4 regions of the Arthrobacter sp. LjRoot78 genome follow, and region 3 is predicted to be linked to each of the others. Evidence: riboswitches for the same ligand, from Rfam matches in the RefSeq annotation. Region 3 holds a riboswitch; each other region holds the start of a gene.

What was found. Region 3 has a riboswitch for thiamine pyrophosphate ahead of thiC (phosphomethylpyrimidine synthase ThiC). Riboswitches for the same ligand answer to the same signal wherever they lie in the genome.
Region 1: another riboswitch for thiamine pyrophosphate. It lies ahead of ACSQ1X_RS20020 (ECF transporter S component); the one in region 3 lies ahead of thiC (phosphomethylpyrimidine synthase ThiC).
Region 2: another riboswitch for thiamine pyrophosphate. It lies ahead of thiO (glycine oxidase ThiO); the one in region 3 lies ahead of thiC (phosphomethylpyrimidine synthase ThiC).
Region 4: another riboswitch for thiamine pyrophosphate. It lies ahead of ACSQ1X_RS12130 (bifunctional hydroxymethylpyrimidine kinase/phosphomethylpyrimidine kinase); the one in region 3 lies ahead of thiC (phosphomethylpyrimidine synthase ThiC).

The regions. Positions count from the first base shown of each region.
Region 1 covers NZ_CAXUTG020000001.1:4,299,249-4,303,453, forward strand. The annotation lists gene ACSQ1X_RS20015 (ABC transporter ATP-binding protein) at 1-1,049, opposite strand, end outside; gene ACSQ1X_RS20020 (ECF transporter S component) at 1,066-1,698, opposite strand; TPP riboswitch at 1,772-1,912, opposite strand; gene ACSQ1X_RS20025 (DUF4235 domain-containing protein) at 2,064-2,327, shown strand; gene mnhG (monovalent cation/H(+) antiporter subunit G) at 2,353-2,829, opposite strand; gene ACSQ1X_RS20035 (monovalent cation/H+ antiporter complex subunit F) at 2,819-3,097, opposite strand; gene ACSQ1X_RS20040 (Na+/H+ antiporter subunit E) at 3,094-3,639, opposite strand; gene ACSQ1X_RS20045 (Na+/H+ antiporter subunit D) at 3,636-4,205, opposite strand, start outside.
Region 2 covers NZ_CAXUTG020000001.1:3,052,939-3,057,143, forward strand. The annotation lists gene thiS (sulfur carrier protein ThiS) at 1-183, opposite strand, end outside; gene thiO (glycine oxidase ThiO) at 180-1,511, opposite strand; TPP riboswitch at 1,504-1,623, opposite strand; gene thiE (thiamine phosphate synthase) at 1,650-2,330, shown strand; gene ACSQ1X_RS14165 (ferritin-like domain-containing protein) at 2,331-3,005, opposite strand; gene ACSQ1X_RS14170 (RNB domain-containing ribonuclease) at 3,047-4,205, shown strand, end outside.
Region 3 covers NZ_CAXUTG020000001.1:2,714,860-2,719,064, forward strand. The annotation lists gene ACSQ1X_RS12650 (hypothetical protein) at 1-296, opposite strand, end outside; gene ACSQ1X_RS12655 (VOC family protein) at 409-1,281, opposite strand; gene ACSQ1X_RS12660 (amidohydrolase family protein) at 1,361-2,449, opposite strand; TPP riboswitch at 2,534-2,641, shown strand; gene thiC (phosphomethylpyrimidine synthase ThiC) at 2,636-4,205, shown strand, end outside.
Region 4 covers NZ_CAXUTG020000001.1:2,610,917-2,615,121, forward strand. The annotation lists gene ACSQ1X_RS12130 (bifunctional hydroxymethylpyrimidine kinase/phosphomethylpyrimidine kinase) at 73-1,665, opposite strand; TPP riboswitch at 1,648-1,745, opposite strand; gene ACSQ1X_RS12135 (Rne/Rng family ribonuclease) at 1,861-4,205, opposite strand, start outside.

The DNA.
Region 1 (4,205 bases), 1.6 Mb from region 3:
GCCTGCCCGGCCCGGACCTGCGCCGTAATGCCGGATTGCACCGGTACCGGCGGAACCGCCTTGAACCGGCGCCGGCGTGGACGTTCGCGGGAAACGGCTAGGCGCTCCGCGGCCAGCAGGAGGTTCCCGTTACCGGGCACACCCGCGGCCGCCGGCACTCCCGCGCCGTTCACTCCCGCACCGTGCGCTCCCGCGGCACCCACCAGTGCGGCACCGGACCGTGCCCGGGTGGCGGGCACGTACCCGGGCACCCAGACGCCGGCGGCAACGAGCATGTCCCGGGCTTCTGCCAGGACCTGGTCCGGCGGCCCGTCCAGGAGCACTGCGGAATCCGTGGCCGAACCCGGCTGCAGCACCACGATCCGGTCCACCAGGTCTTTCCACACGCCCACCCGGTGTTCCACCACCACCAGCGTTGCCCCGGTCTTGTCCAAGCACCGGCCCACGGCGTCCCGGACCTCCAGGACCCCTGCGGGGTCAAGGTTGGCGGTGGGCTCGTCGAGGAGCAGCAGTCCCGGGCGCATGGCAAGGATGCCGGCGAGCGCCAGGCGCTGCTTCTGTCCGCCGGAAAGGGCCGACGTCGGGTGGTCCAGCGGCAGGCGGGCCAGCCCGACGTCGTCGAGCGCTTCTCCCACGCGTGTCCAGATGTCCGCACGAGGCACGGCAAGGTTCTCGGCGCCGAAGGCGACGTCGTCCCCCACGCGGGAAAGGACCACCTGCGTCTCGGGGTCCTGCTGCATCAGGCCGGCGCGGCCGCGCTGTGCACGCGGCGGGGCGCCGTCGATCAGGAGGGTGCCCGTCTCGTCTGAGTCGTCGGCGTCCGGCACGCCCTCGTGGTGGGCGCCGGCGTCGCTGTCGCCGAGCACGCCGGCGAGGGCGTGCAGCAGCGTCGATTTGCCGGCGCCGGAGGGGCCCAGCAGCAGCACGCGTTCGCCCGGCTGAATGTCCAGGTCCAGGCCGCGGACGGCGGGCCGGGACCGGCCGGCGTGCCGCCAGCCCCAGCCGCGTGCCGTGACCGCTGCCGGGCGGACGTTGTCCGAAGATGTCATGAGCGGGGTGCGTTCGTCAGGAGAAGACGGGCTCCGTTGCTGCCTTGCGGGAGGCAAAGGAGCTGAGCACACCGGTCCGGGCCAGGCCGCGGGTGGCGACCCAGGACAGCGCACCGGCAATGATGGCGCCGGAAATGGCGGTGAAAATGATGTAAGCGAGCTTGTCGCCGGCAGCGTAGGCGATGTTCCAGCCCCACGGAGCGAACGAGTCGTTCAGGCCGCAGAAGAGGCCTGCACCGGCACCGGCCAGCAACGAAACGGGCAGGTTGAACTTCTTGTAAACGAACACCGCGAAGATGATTTCGGCGCCGAGCCCCTGCACGAAGCCGGAGAACAGCACCGAGGCGCCGTACTGCGAGCCCATGATCAGCTCGCCGGTGGCAGCCACCGTTTCACAGAACAGGGCGGCTCCGGGCTTGCGGATGATCAGCATGCCCAGGACGGCGGGAATCATCCAGCCGCCGGCGATGAGGCCGGTCAGGGGCGGGTAAACGGCGTTCATGGCCGGCGAAACGGCGGCGGCCCCCTGGGACCAGGCCCAGAAAATGACGCCGCCGGCCACTGCGATCAACGCAGCCACCACAATGTCCACCACGCGCCAGGTGTACTTGCTGTGCGGCAACGCCTGCTTTGCAGAAATATCAGTCATGTCGTCCTCCTGAGGTACAGGAGGGGAGAGTGTTTCCCGGCCAGGGCCGCGGCTTCCGCCGCCTGCTGCCGGACACTCTGAGAACTCGACTCCCTTGCGCCGGTACTAACCGGATCAGGTTCGAGGGTCTGCGGCTGCCCGCACTCTCAGCGCCCGCCTCCGGTTCCTGGACTGCTCCAGTGACCCCGACGGCGACGCTCCCCTGTCGTATTAATTCGCCCTTATGGGCGTGGCTCAGTTTACACCCGCAGGCCCGCGAAATCCCGGGGCCGACTGTCACAATGCGCGGTGATGGGGGCGGGCTGATGCGGCTAGGCTAGGGGAAGCCCTGTTTCCGCCGTCTCCCACCTGTAAGGGGTACTGGAATGAGTTTTTTCATCAAGCTGCTTGGAACCGGAGTGAGCCTGCTGGCCGGATTCGCCGGCACGAAGGCCGTTGACGTCGTCTGGGAAAAGGTCACCGGCCGCAAGCCCCCCAAGGGCGACAAGAACGACGTCCCCACCACCCTGCGCAGCGCCCTGACCTTTGCGCTGATCTCCGCGGCTGTCAGCGCCATCATCCAGGTCCTGGCCAACCGGGGCACGCAGCGTGCCATCACCCGCTTCGCCAAGAGCCAGGACATCGTCTAGGCCCCAACCTTCCTACGGGGTCCCCCTAGGCTGGGGCGCCGTCATCGGCGGGACCGTCGTCGTGCGCTGCGCGTTTGTCCGGGTCCTGCCTGCCTGAGTCCTGCCTGCCCGGGTCCTGCCTATCGGCGGTTTTCTTGTCCGCTGCCTTCTGCACCACGGCCTCCAGCTCGTCCGTCGTCAGCAGCTCCCTGTGCAGGTGCTTGGTGCGGTAGCCGGCCCGGCCCACCATGTGCGCGGACACGGGAACGGTGAGGACCTGGAAGATCCACGCCACGAACAGCACGGGCCACACCCACCAGGTCCGCAGCTGCAGGCCAACCGAAGCCAGCAGCAGGAATAGGCCCAGCACCTGCGGCTTGGTGGCGGCGTGCATCCTGCTCATCAGGTCGGGGAAGCGCAACAGGCCAATGGCCGCGCCGAGGGACATCACGGCGCCCACCACCATAAAAACGGCCGAGACTGCGTCAATGATGGTGTCGACGGCGGATGGTTCAGGATTCATTGGGGTGCTCCCGCCGGTCGGCCACGAAGCGCGCCACCGTGACGGACCCGATGAACCCGATGATGGACAGCGCCACCAGCAGCATCAGGTTGTTCAGGTGCCGGTTCACGGCCATGTCGATGCAGAGCGTGGCCCCGATGATGGCCAGCAGCACGTCCGAGGCCAGCACCCGGTCCAACAGCGACGGGCCGATGGCGATCCGGACAATGGCGCCCGCTGCCGCCAGTGACAGGATCACGGCCGTTACGGTCAGGACGACTTCCATCATGCGCCCACCTCCTGTTTCAGTGCGGCCAGTTCTTCACGCGTGCCCATGATCCTGATCAGTGCTGCCTCGGCATCCCGGACTTCCTTGCGCAGGCTCACGATGTCCTCCCCGCTCCGCACGTTCAGCCCGTGGATGTAGAGCGTGGACGTGGAGCGGTCCACCTCCACCACCAGTGAGCCGGGAATCAGCGAGATGACGTGGCCGGTGGCAGTGACCATCAGGTCCGAATGGCTGCGGAGCTGGACGGCGACGACGGCGTTGGTCACCTTGGGGCCGCGGGCCACTGCCAGGTACAGCACCTGGCAGCTGGCGGCCACCACCTTGCCAAGGAAGACGATGGCAAACGGGACGGCACGCACAATGCTGAACCGGCCGCCCAGTTCCACCGGGGGCAGGTAGAACAACCGCGCCACCACCACGGCGATGAGGGCGCCGAACAGGAGGTTTCCGGGGCTGAAGTCCTGCCACAGCGCACACCAGACAAACACGAGCCAGACGAGGAGGGGCAGTTCCTGCCGGATAGAGATCCGTCGGCGGTTCATTTCTGGCCCTCCGGCTGCGGGCCTTCCGGCTGCGGGACCGCAGGTTCAGGCTGCGCGATCGGGGGCACGGGAGCGTTTTCGCCCAGCACCGCCTGGATGTAGGAGGACCTGTCCAGCATGTCCACGGCCGACTGGTCCGCCACCCTGAAGAGCGGCCCGGCGAAGACGGTGAGCGCCACGCCGAAGGCAACGAGCCCCAGGGTTGATCCCACCATGGTCCGCGGCAGGAGCGTGACGTTGCGTTTGCCCGCCCGGTCGCCGGTGTCGGAGTCCTCGGGGGCCGCCAGCAGCACGGGGTCGGGGTTCTCTGCGTCCTCGGGCTTGCGCCAGAATGCGCGGTTCCACACGCGGGCGACGGCAAGGAGCGTCAGCAGGCTGGTCACGACGCCTCCGACCACCAGGGCGTAGGCCAGCGGGGTGCCGAGCTGCACGCCGGCCTGCAGCAGCCCGAGCTTGCCCAGGAAGCCGGAGAACGGCGGGATTCCGGCCAGGTTCATGGCGGGTATGAAGAACAGCAGGGCCAGGATCGGGGACAGCTTGGCCAGGCCGGCCACCCGGTCGATCGA
Region 2 (4,205 bases), 340 kb from region 3:
CGTGACGAACCACTGGCTGCGCGGCACCACCTCGGAATTCCGGGCCACTGCGACGCCCAGCTTCCGGCCGTCGGCGGCCTGCCCGTTGGGGGCGAGGTTCCTGCCAGTGACCTGGCTGATGAGGGTGGTGACAGACGCTCCGTCGTCCACCGCATGGACGGTGCCGTTCAGTGTGATGTTCATGCTGTTTCCTTGTTCGGGTCAATTGTGACGATGTTCGGTGGCGTTGCCGGTGTTGCCGGCGTTGGCGAAAGGCCGGAAAACCGGTCGGGCCGGAAAGGCGCCCAGCGGACGTCGGCGGTGCCGTCCATGAGCTCCCTGCAGATGGACGCTGCCGCAGGAGTGAGCAGGACGCCGTGCCGGAAGAATCCGGTGGCAATGATCAGCCCTTCGACGTCCTTGCCGGTTCCCGCAGCGGCTACGCGCCCCAGCAGCGGCGCGTTGTCCGGCGTTCCCGGACGCGCCCTTGCCGTGGCTTCCAGGAGTTCCAGTTCGGCGACGGCCGGAACCAGCACTTGCGCGTCACGGAGCAGCTGGTAGACGCCGCCGGCTGAAACGGCTGAACGGACCGGCGTTGCGTGTCCGGCTCCAAGGTCCGCAGCGTCTGCCCCCGGGAGGGCGTCTTCACGCTGCGTGGCCCCGATCACCACGGTTCCGTCCTGCCGGGGCACGATGTAGACGGGAACCCCATGGACCATGCCGCGGACGGTGGATGTCAGCAGCGGCCGCAGGTAGGCGGGGACCCGCAGCCGCAGGATGTCCCCGTACACCGGGCGGAGGGGCAGCTTCAGTCCCGCGGGCAGCCCGCCGAGGGACGCAGACTCCAGCCCGTTGGCAATAATCGTCTCCGCTGCGTGCACTGCACCTCCCCCGGCCAGGCTGACGCCGCTGACCCGCCCGTCCTCCCACAGCAGGCCGGCCGCCCGCCGGCGCACGGCGGAACCTGCCAGCGACTCCGCGATGAGGGCGAGGAGCTTTCGGGGATCCACCTGGTGGTCCGCCGGGATGTCGAAGGCACAGGAGATCCCGGGACTCAGCAACGGCTCCCGTGCCCGCGCTTCCCTGACGGTCAGCGGTTCCACGGTGAGGCCGCTCGACAGCTGGACGCCGCGCAGGTCGGCGAGCGCGCGGCGGTCGGCGGCGTCGGCCCCCACGGCGAGGGTCGACGTCGTGAGGTAGCCGGTGTCCCGGCCGCCGCTGCCGGATTCCCCGGGAACCCCCTCGGTTTCAAGGCTCGCCGCAAACGCGGGCCACAGCCCGGAGGAGTGAAGCATGAGCTCCAGGAGGTCCTCCTCCTGGTAATGGAGTTCGCTGACCGGTGCCAGCATGCCGGCGGCGGCCCAGCTCGCTCCCGTACCGGGCGCGTCATCGATGAGCACCACGGACCGGCCCGACTGCCGGGCCTCCCAGGCGATGCCATGGCCGATGATTCCGCCGCCAACCACGGCGACGTCGGCGCTGATGTCGCGGCTGCGCGCGGCGGGGCTGCCTGCTGGGGTATGCGGGGCCATAGTCATCCTTCCCTACGCCGGTACTAACCGGATCAGGTCAAGCGGTCGGCTCTGACGCCCTCTCAGCCCTGCAGCTTTGTGACAGCTGCTGCGGGCTCCCGCGGTACTCCCCCAGTTTAGGGGAACTAGGCTGGTGCCATGACCGAGCAAGCTCTCCTCACCGATGCCCGCCTGTACCTCTGCACTGACGCCCGCACGGACCGCGGCGATTTCGAAGACTTCGTGGATGCCGCCTACGCCGGTGGCGTCGACATCATCCAGCTCCGCGACAAGAACCTGGAGGCGGCCGAAGAGCTCGAACTTCTTGCTGTGCTGGAGTCCGCTGCGCGCCGCCACGGGCGCCTGTGGTCGGTCAACGACCGCGCGGACATCGCCTCGCTTTCCGGCGCGCCCGTGCTCCACATCGGACAGAAGGATCTTCCGCTGGCGGCGGCCCGGAAGTTCCTCGGCAACGAAGCCCTCATCGGCCTGTCAACGCACAGCACCGGGCAGATCGACGCCGCCAGGGCCGCATCCCGCGGTACCGGAGGACTGGACTACTTCTGCGTGGGGCCGGTCTGGGCCACCCCCACGAAGCCGGGGCGGGCCGCCGTCGGCCTCGACCTGCTCCGCTACGCGGCAAGCGCCGCCGGCAAAGAAGCGGCCGCCGGGACGACGGTTCCGTGGTTCGCCATCGGCGGCATTGACCTGGGCAACGTTGAGCAGGTGGTGGCTGCAGGGGCGCAGCGGATTGTGGTGGTCCGCGCCATCACCGAGGCGGACGATCCCGCCGCGGCCGCGCGGTCACTGCTCGAAGCGCTCGACACCGGCGCATCCTGACTATCCGGTCAGTCCGAGCTGCGTCATCCGCTTGGAGTGGTTTTCCGCCAGCCCGGCGATCAGGCCGCTGACCAGGTCTTTCGCCTCGGCGGTGTCCTCGCCGCCGATCAGGCTTCCCAGGAACGCATGCTCATAGCTGACGCGCTGCGCCTGGGTCAGGGCTTCGCCCAGCAGCCGCCTGCCCCACAGCGCCAGCCTGGAGGCGAGCCTGGGATCATCGGCGAGGGCACCCTTGAGCCGGTCGCGGAGAACCTCCGTCGTTTCATCGGAGGCCTGGATCTGTTCGATGAGTTCCCGCGTTTCGGCGTCGACGTATTGTGAGATGGCCCGGTAGAAGTCGGCAGAGACCGTGTCGATGACGTAGGCCTTCATCAGCGATTCGTACCAGTCGGCCGGGCGTGTCCGCGAATGGAAGTAGTCCACGGCTGGCTGGAAAGGCAACATGGCGTCCTCGGCGTCGATCCCCCTGGCCTCGAGCCGGGCGCTCACCAGTTCGTAGTGCCGGAACTCCACTACGGCTATCCTGCCGAGCACCGCCCGGTCGTGGAGGGTGGGTGAATACCGTGCGTCGGCGGCAAACCGCTCAAAGGCCGAAAGCTCGCCGTAGGCCATCATTCCGAACAGGTCCGCGACGAAGCGGTTGTAGCGAGCAGTGTCAGCCGGGGTTGAGCTCATCGTCCAAGACTAATGGCGGAAATGGAGCTAACCTGACTTTCGTGTCCCATCATCGCCTGACTCCAAGTGTCCACGAACAGACCAACCGGTTGGCCGACGCGTTGAACGCGCTCCGTACGGAGTTGGAGCTGCCGGGGCCGTTTCCTGATGATGTCCTTCAGGATGCGCTGGCGGCCATTGCGGAACACAAGATGCCGGACCTGGACCTCACGGATGTGGGCTTTGTGACCATAGATCCGGCGTCGTCCACGGACCTGGACCAGGCCCTGTTCATCGAGCGGTCAGGCGACGGGTACAAGGTTTTCTACGCCATCGCCGATGTGCCGTCCTTTGTGGCACCCGGCGGGGCGCTGGACGCCGAAACACGCCGCCGGGGGCAGACGTTCTACGCCCCGGACGGCCGGATTCCGCTTCACCCGGAAGTCATCAGCGAACAGGCGGGCAGCCTGCTGGCCGGACAAATGTGCTCCGCTTTCGTCTGGGAGTTCAGCCTGGACGCGGGGGCCCGCGTGCAGTCAGTGCTGGTGCGCCGTGCCAAAATCCGGAGCCGTGCCAAGCTCAGCTACAAGGGCGTCCAGGCCGAACTCGATGCCGGCACTGCCGCCCCCGTCCTGCAGCTGCTCAAGGAAGTGGGGCTCAAGCGGGTGGAACTGGAGAGGCTGCGCGGCGGAGCCAGCCTGAACATGCCGGAACAGGACATTGAACAGCTGCCCGACGGCGGCTACCGCATTGTCGCTGCTCCGTCCCTTCCGGTGGAGGACTGGAACGCCCAGATCTCCCTCATGACCGGCATGGCTGCGGCGGACCTGATGCTGGAAGGCAAAGTGGGGATCCTGCGGACCATGCCTTCGCCCGACGAACGCTCGCTCCTGCACTTCAAACGGCAGACGAACGCGCTCGGAAAGCCCTGGGACGGCCGGGCGAGCTACGGGGAGTACCTGCGCTCCCTTGATCCCACGGACCCCAGGCAGCTGGCCATCCTGCATTCCGCCGGCATGTTGTTCCGGGGCGCCGGCTATACGCCCTTTGACGGCACAGTGCCGAAGGACGCCATCCAGTCGGCAATCGGAGCTGCCTACGCGCACACCACGGCCCCGCTGCGGCGGCTGATAGACCGTTTTGTCCTGGTGATCTGCGAGGCGCTGAGCAACCGCACTGCTGTCCCCGGCTGGGCCCGTGACGCCCTGCCGTCCCTGCCGG
Region 3 (4,205 bases):
TCCAGAACGTTGCCCTCGCCCTCGGTCTCGTAACTGAGGAGTTCCGCGAGCGCCCGGACCATCGCAGCCGGTACGCCCAGGAGGGAATCGCTGGCCACGTCCACCATGGCGAGTTCATAGTCCGCCCCAGCCGCGTGCACGGCCGCTCCTGCCAGGTCGCCGAGCTGCTCAATCTCGAAATCGCTGATGTCCGGAATCCGCAGCGAGTCCGGAGCCGCGGGCCCGCCGCCCTCAAGTGCCCCCGCGCGCTTGAGCGCCTCATCGTGGGTGGAAACAAAGATTTCAGTGAAACCCATGGAAATCATCCTCATTCCGTCGGCGCTGCAATGGTCCCGTCGGGCACCTTCGCAGCTGCCCCGGACTTCCGGAATCAGCCTAACGCAGAAGGACGCGCAGGTCAGCGACGCCTCAGCGGACGGCGACGCGGATCCGGTTGCGCCACGGATCCTCGAAACGCAGCTCCGCTCCCGTGTGGTGGGACGCCGCACCGGCAACCCGCAAACGGTCGGCGAGCGCGCCGACGTCGTCCGTTCCCGGCACTTCGATCAGGACTTCGCCCAGGCCAAGGGTGTCCTTACGGGGCCCTGCGCCGCGGCTGTTCCAGACGTTCATTGCCATGTGATGGTGGTAGCCGCCGGCGGAGACGAACAGGGCCTGCCCGTGCCATCCGGCGGTTTTCTCGAAACCAAGGGTGCCCACGTAGAAGTCATGGGCCGACTGGACGTCGCCCACCTGAAGGTGGACGTGCCCGACGCCGGCATGCGCCTCACGCTGCCCGCTTACCGCTTCCTCGGTCAGGAATTCCTGCAGGAACCGCTGCGGCGGGAGGGCAAGGCTGTCCATGACCACATTGGTCCCCTCCCAGGACCAGTCGCTACGGGGACGGTCCCAGTACAGCTCGATGCCGTTGCCCTCGGGGTCGCTGAAGTAGAAAGCCTCGCTGACGAGGTGGTCGGCGCTCCCGGTGAACAGCCGCGGCTCATACCGGGCCGCTGAAGCCACCGTGGCAGCGAGCGCCGGCCTGTCCCCGAAGAGCAGGGCCGTGTGGAACAGTCCGGCTTCACCCCGGGCCGGAAGGTTGAGCCCGGGTGCGGGTGCGAGATGGACCAGGGGCGTTCCGCGCCGGCCAAGGTACACGCCGCCATCCTGCTCAGCCACGACCTCCAGCCCGAGCGCGCGCTGGTAGTAATCGGTCATCAGCTTCATGTCCCCCACCTTGAGCATCACCGTGCCCATGGCGAGATCCGCCGGCAGCAGGTCCTTGCTGGATTCTGTGGTCATGGCAACTCCAAACTCCCGAAACTCCGCCTCCGGTCCTCCGGTGACGCTTACATAGAGTTAAATTACTTGAACCTTCAATTTATTCCTGGTGGAGCTGCCGACCGCGAAGAATGATGTAGGTGAGGTTCCGCAGCGTTTCCGGATTGATCCTGGGGTCCTGTTCGCACAGTACGACGTCGGCGCTGGCACCCTCGGCGATACCGTCCGCTCCCAGCCACTTCCGGGCGCCCCACGACGCCGCGTCGAGCGCCGTCGCCGCCGGCAGGCCGGCGGTGTGGAGCGCATGGATCTCATCCACTATCCGGCCGTGGCCGATGACGCTGCCCGCGTCTGTCCCGGCGTAGATCGGCACGCCCGCCTCGAAAGCTTCCACAATCCGCTCGTTCCGCCGCTGCCACAAGGCGCGCATGTGTGCTGCGTAAACCGGAAACTTTGCTTCCGCCCGGGCCGCGATGTCCGGGAACGTCGCAATATTGATCAGCGTGGGAACAATCGGGACGCGTTGTTCCACGAAGCGGGGTATGTGCCGTGGCAGGAGTCCGGTGCCGTGTTCGATGCAGTCGATGCCGGCGTCGAGCATGTCATCCAGCGTCTCCTCGGCGAAACAGTGCGCCGTCACCCGGGCACCTTCATCGTGGGCGGCGCGGACAGCATCCCGGACCACGGCGGCGGGGAACGACGCCGAAAGGTCACCGGCGTCGCGGTCGATCCAGTCCCCCACGATCTTGACCCAGCCGTCACCCGCGAGCGCCTGCTTGCGCACCGCCTCGACCAGTCCGTCCGGCTCAACTTCGACGGCGAATCCCCGCAGATAGCGGCGGGTCCTGGCAATGTGGCGTCCCGCCCGGATGATCCGCGGCAGCTCCGGACGCTGCTGGATCCAGCGCGTGTCATGTACCGCTCCCGCGTCGCGGACCAGCAGCGTGCCGGCCATCAGGTCCGTGACGGCCTGCTCCTCGGCGATGGACTCGGACACATCGCCGTCAGGTCCAAGACCGATGTGACAGTGTGCGTCCACGAGGCCCGGAAGCACCCAGCCATCCAGCACCACATCCGGCGGACCCGCCGGCCGACTGAACGTCAGCCTGCCGTCCACGGCCCAGAGGCCGTCCCGTTCCTGGTCTGGAGCGGTCAGCACCGTTCCGGTGAATTCGATGATTCCACGCATGCCTCAAGCCTAGACCGCCGGTTCCGGTCGTTGGATGTGAACGTCGTGTGACGTGGACGCTGCCCGGGCCTGTGGTAGCTTCGTCTACGACCACACGGGTGCCCCTGCAGGGGCTGAGATCGGGCTGACGCGGCCTGCGACCGTTGAACCTGTCCGGGTAATGCCGGCGAAGGAAGTGAGTATTCCGTGAATACACCAGAAACACAGCTGTCCCGTGCCCAAAATGGATCCACCGCCGGCCAGGCGGGCACTCATGAAACGCAGTCCCTGAAGTCCCATTCACTGGCCTTCATCGCCGACGAAGCCACCGGGATCCGGGTGCCGGTGACCGAGATTGCCTTGGAGGACTCGCCGGGCGGCGCGGCAAACCCGCCGTTCCGGGTCTACCGGACAGCGGGGCCCGGCAGCGATCCCGTGGTGGGACTGGAACCGTTCAGGACCCGGTGGATTGAATCCAGGGCGGACACCGAGCCGTACAGCGGCAGGGAACGGAACCTCCTCGACGACGGGAAGTCGGCCGTGCGCCGAGGCGCTGCCTCCGCGGAGTGGAAGGGCGCGCAGCCGGTGCCCCGCCGCGCTGTCGCGGGACGGACCGTCACGCAGATGCATTACGCCAGGAAGGGCGTGGTGACTCCCGAAATGCAGTTCGTCGCACTGCGGGAAAACTGCGATGTTGAGCTGGTGCGCAGCGAAGTTGCCGCGGGCCGCGCCATCATCCCCAACAACATCAACCACCCGGAATCCGAGCCGATGATCATCGGCAAGGCCTTCCTTGTGAAGATCAACGCCAACATCGGCAACTCGGCTGTTACCAGCTCCATCGCCGAGGAGGTCGACAAGCTGCAGTGGGCCACCCAGTGGGGTGCCGACACGGTGATGGACCTTTCCACCGGAGACGACATCCACACCACCCGGGAATGGATCATCCGCAACTCGCCGGTGCCGATCGGCACCGTGCCCATCTACCAGGCCCTGGAGAAGGTCAACGGCGAGGCCAACAAACTGACCTGGGAAATTTTCCGCGACACGGTGATCGAACAGTGCGAGCAGGGTGTGGACTACATGACCATCCACGCCGGAGTCCTGCTGCGCTACGTTCCGCTGACGGCCAACCGCGTCACCGGCATCGTCTCCCGCGGCGGATCCATCATGGCAGGGTGGTGCCTGGCCCACCACCAGGAGAACTTCCTCTACACGCACTTCGACGAGCTGTGCGAGATCTTCGCCAAGTACGACGTTGCGTTCTCGCTCGGCGACGGGCTGCGGCCCGGCGCGACGGCGGACGCGAACGACGCCGCCCAGTTCGCCGAGCTGGATACTTTGGCTGAGCTGACGCAGCGTGCCTGGGAATTCGATGTCCAGGTGATGGTGGAAGGCCCGGGGCATGTGCCGTTCCACCTTGTCAGGGAAAACGTGGAGCGCCAGCAGGAACTCTGCAAGGGAGCTCCCTTCTACACCCTGGGGCCGCTAGTCACGGACATAGCTCCGGGCTATGACCACATCACCTCCGCCATCGGCGCCACGGAAATCGCCCGCTACGGCACGGCCATGCTCTGTTACGTCACACCCAAGGAACACCTGGGGCTGCCGAACAAGGACGACGTGAAGACCGGCGTGATCACCTACAAGATCGCCGCCCACGCCGCCGACCTCGCCAAGGGCCACCCGGGGGCACATGAACGTGACGACGCCCTGTCCAAGGCACGGTTCGAATTCCGGTGGCGGGACCAGTTTTCCCTGTCTCTGGACCCTGTCA
Region 4 (4,205 bases), 100 kb from region 3:
TGGTAGTACGTGATGGGCGCCACTCTGTGCAATACAGACTGCCGCTGCAACGACTTCCGGAACCGTGCCCCACTACCTTACCGGCTCTGGAACACTTTGCGGTTCAGCATGCACGCGCGGCGCGTCGAAAAAATCCACCTCGTAGCGGCACGACTGCCGGAAGGCCAGCCGCATGGCCTGCCGTTCCACTTCGGAGGCGGCCTGTGCGGCGTCGTCGGTGATTCGCACCGCTTCCCTGGTGGCGGCGGCGAATTCTTCGTCCGCGTACGTGCGAAGCCAGTCGGCGTAGGGATGGCCCGACGGCGACCCGGCCGCCTGGAACTGACCGTGCAAGGTGGCACCCACCTCGGCGTACAGCCAGAAGCACGGCAGCACGGCGGCCACGAGCACTCCGTAGCTTCCGGAAACAGATGAGGCCAGCAGGTGGTCCACGTAGGACTTGGTGACCGGTCCCAAGGCGGCGTCCACGTTCCGGGTGCTGAGCCACGTCCTGTGCAGTTCGGACTCGACTTCCAAGCATTGCTGTGCCGACCGTGCCCAGAAGAGCTGCTCGGCCTCGGTGGGGGCAATAGCGGCGGCACGGGACAAGACCCTGGAATAGCCGTTCAGGTAGATGGCGTCCTGGGCAAGGTAATACGCGAAGTGCTGCTCGGTAAGGGAGCCGTCGGCCAGGCCGCGGATGAAGTCCAGCCCGTAGATGTCGTCCAGGTCCGGCCCGGCGTCCTGCCGGAGCGCCTCTGCGAACTCTCCTGCAGCCAGCGCATCCTGGCCCTTCGGGGCCAGATGGTGGAAATGGTGTACCGGGCCGTTGCCCGTTCCCACCTCCAGTGCTTCGGCTTCCCGGAGCGCTCCCTGCAGCCACGGCTTCACTGCCCGCAGGGATGCCTCCCAATCCCCCAGCCTTGCCTGCGCGGTGGCCATGCCCGATGACAGGGAACAGCCGGTGCCGTGGCTGTTCCTGGTGTCGATCCGCGCGCCCGGGACCACCACAACGTCCTGGGCGAGCAGCCCTTCGGTGTTGACGAGGGCGTCGGGGCACGCGCCGCCCTCGAGGTGTCCGCCCTTGACAAGGACGGTGGTGCCGGCCTGCGCAGCGAGGCGTTTGCCCTGGGCGAGTGCCGCTTCCCAGTCGTTCGCCAGGGGTTCGCGGAGCAGCATCGCCAGTTCGGCCAGGTTCGGCGTGATGAGGTCGGCCAGGGGCAGCAGTTCGCGCAGTTCCTCCTCGGCAGCCTTCTGCAGGAGCCGGTCCCCGCTGGTGGCGACCATCACGGGGTCGAGAACCACGACGGCGGGACGGGCTTTCCCAAGCCAGCTGCGGACGGCGGCAATCACCGCAGAGTCGCCCAGCATGCCGATTTTGACGGCATCGATGCTGATGTCATCGCTAATGGCCTCGAGCTGCGCAGTCAGGAAGCCGGCCGGCGGAACGTGGACCGCCCGGACGCCGTGGGTGTTCTGTGCCGTCAGGGCAGTAATGGCAGCCATGCCGTATCCCCCGTTAGCGGCAATGCTCTTGAGGTCCGCCTGGATCCCCGCCCCGCCGGACGGGTCGGAGCCGGCGATGGCCAGCACCCTCGGGGTACTGCGCAAGGGGGCGCTGCCTCCTGGTGCGGGCGCTGCGGCGTTGGCAGGGGTGGGCAGGAATGATGAAGCCAAAGGAGACATCCCTTCGCCGGTGCTAACCGGACAGGTTCAACGGGTCTGGATCTCAGCCGGCCCTGTGCGCGGCACCCCGTGTCAGTCCCCTAGCCTAGCTTTTCCCTGCAACGAACTCGCGGGTACGGCCCGAAACCGGCGTATTGCTACGCCTGTTCCGGGCCGCACCCGCGGTGTCAGCTGGCCGGATCAGAGCCTGCCGGATCAGAGCTCCGAAGCCGGGACCCCCACGCCAAGGATGATCGGCTCGTTGGCCGGCGCTTTGGCGGGCGCGTCCTTCTTTGCCGGCTCAGGTGCCTTAGCTTCGTGGGTGTGCCCTGATGCGGCGACCGGGGCAGTCTCGTGGTGCTCCACGGACGTCTCGTTCGCTGCGCCCTGGGCACGGCTCGCGCTCCGGTTGCGGCGGGGACGGCGGGCCCGGCCCTGCACCGCAGTGTGGTCGGTGTAGTCGGCTTCAGGAGCCTGCGCCGCCTGTACCTGCGCCGCCGGCGTTTTGGCCGCCTGCACCTGGGCCGCCGGTGCCTGCGGTTCAACCGGTGATGCCGGCGCCTCAGCCGCGGCAGGTTCGCCAAGGTGGGCGAATGCCTCAGCCAGGCGGTCAAGGGTCAGGGCCGCTCCGGAGGCAGGAGCTTCCCCGGCATGCTCAACGAACGGCAGAGCCACTTTTTCGCCGCCGAACGTCAGGACGGCCGCCGGCCGCCCTGCAGCAGCCACCTCGGCTTCCGACACCTTAGCGGGCCGGGCCGTAGCGGGTGCAGACGGGGTGGCCTGCGTCGGACCCGACTTGGCCGGCGTCCCCGCTTGCCCGGAAAGTACCTGCCCGGCCGGGGCCTGGGCGCCCTGTGCCTGGGCCGCCAGTGCCTGGCCCACTGCCTGTGCTGCCGCGGCCGCGGCCGCAGGTGCTGCATGGCCTGCCTCGGCATCGTGCAGGTGGGCAGCATGCGCTGCCGCTGCGATGTTGGCCAACGCCACGCGTGTCGCTTCAGCCTTGGCATGGCGCTCGGCGTCCGTGGGCTCGTGGTGCACCGGAGCCGGCGTCAGCGGAGCAGCCTCGGAAGACGGCTGGCCGCCCTTGCCCCGGCGGCGGCTCTTACGCTCCGTACGGGGAGGCTGCTGGGCTTCCGTCCGCGGCACGTGGTGCTCGGCGGCCACAACGTTGGCGCGGCGGTGCTCCACGGGCTCGTCGTGGGTGACAATGCCGCGGCCGGCGCAAGCCTCGCACTGCTCGCCGAAGACTTCCAGGAGCCCGGTACCCATGCGCTTGCGGGTCATCTGCACGAGGCCCAGCGAGGTCACTTCAGCAACCTGGTGCTTGGTCCGGTCGCGTCCGAGGCACTCCACCATGCGGCGAAGCACGAGGTCGCGGTTGGATTCGAGCACCATGTCGATGAAGTCAATGACGATGATGCCGCCGATGTCGCGGAGCCGCAGCTGGCGCACCACTTCCTCGGCCGCTTCCAGGTTGTTCTTGGTAACGGTTTCCTCAAGGTTGCCGCCGCTGCCGGTGAACTTGCCGGTGTTGACGTCCACCACGGTCATGGCTTCGGTGCGGTCGATCACCAGGGAGCCGCCGGAAGGCAGGAAGACCTTGCGGTCCAGGGCTTTGTGGATCTGCTCGTCGATCCGCCAGGCCGCGAAGATGTCCGTGTCCTTGGTCCACTTTTCGAGCCGGCCCACCAGGTCCGGGGCCACATAGGTGACGTACGCCTCGATGGTGTCCCAGGCTTCCTCGCCGGAAACGATCAGCTTGGAGAAGTCCTCGTTGAAGACGTCGCGGACTACCTTGATGGTGAGGTCCGGTTCGCCGTAGAGAAGCTCCGGCGCAAGGATTTTGGTGGACGTGGCCTGGCCCTCGATGCCTTCCCACTGGGCGCGCAGGCGGTTGATGTCGTGCGTCAGCTCTTCCTCGGACGCGCCCTCGGCGGCCGTGCGGACAATCACGCCGGCATCTTCCGGAAGGCGGTCCTTGAGGATCCGCTTGAGGCGGTTGCGCTCGACGTCGGGCAGCTTGCGGGAGATCCCGGTCATGGAACCGCCGGGAACGTAGACGAGGTAGCGGCCGGGCAGGGAGATCTGGCTCGTGAGGCGGGCGCCCTTGTGGCCGACCGGGTCCTTGGTGACCTGGACCAGTACGGAGTCGCCGGACTTCAGCGCGTTCTCGATCCGGCGCTGCTTGCCCTCGAGGTTGACGGCGTCCCAGTTGACCTCGCCGGCGTACAGTACGGCGTTGCGGCCGCGTCCGATATCCACGAAAGCGGCTTCCATCGAGGGCAGGACGTTCTGGACCTTGCCCAGGTATACGTTGCCGATCAGGGAGTCCTGCTGGGTCTTCGAAACGAAGTGCTCGGCCAGGACGCCGTCTTCCAGGACGCCGATCTGGATTCTGTCGTCTCGCTGGCGGACGATCATCTGGCGGTCCACGGATTCACGGCGGGCCAGGAACTCCGCCTCGGTGATCACGGTACGGCGGCGGCCGGTGTCGCGTGATTCGCGGCGGCGCTGCTTCTTGGCCTCAAGCCGGGTGGAGCCCTTGACGGACGTGACGCGGT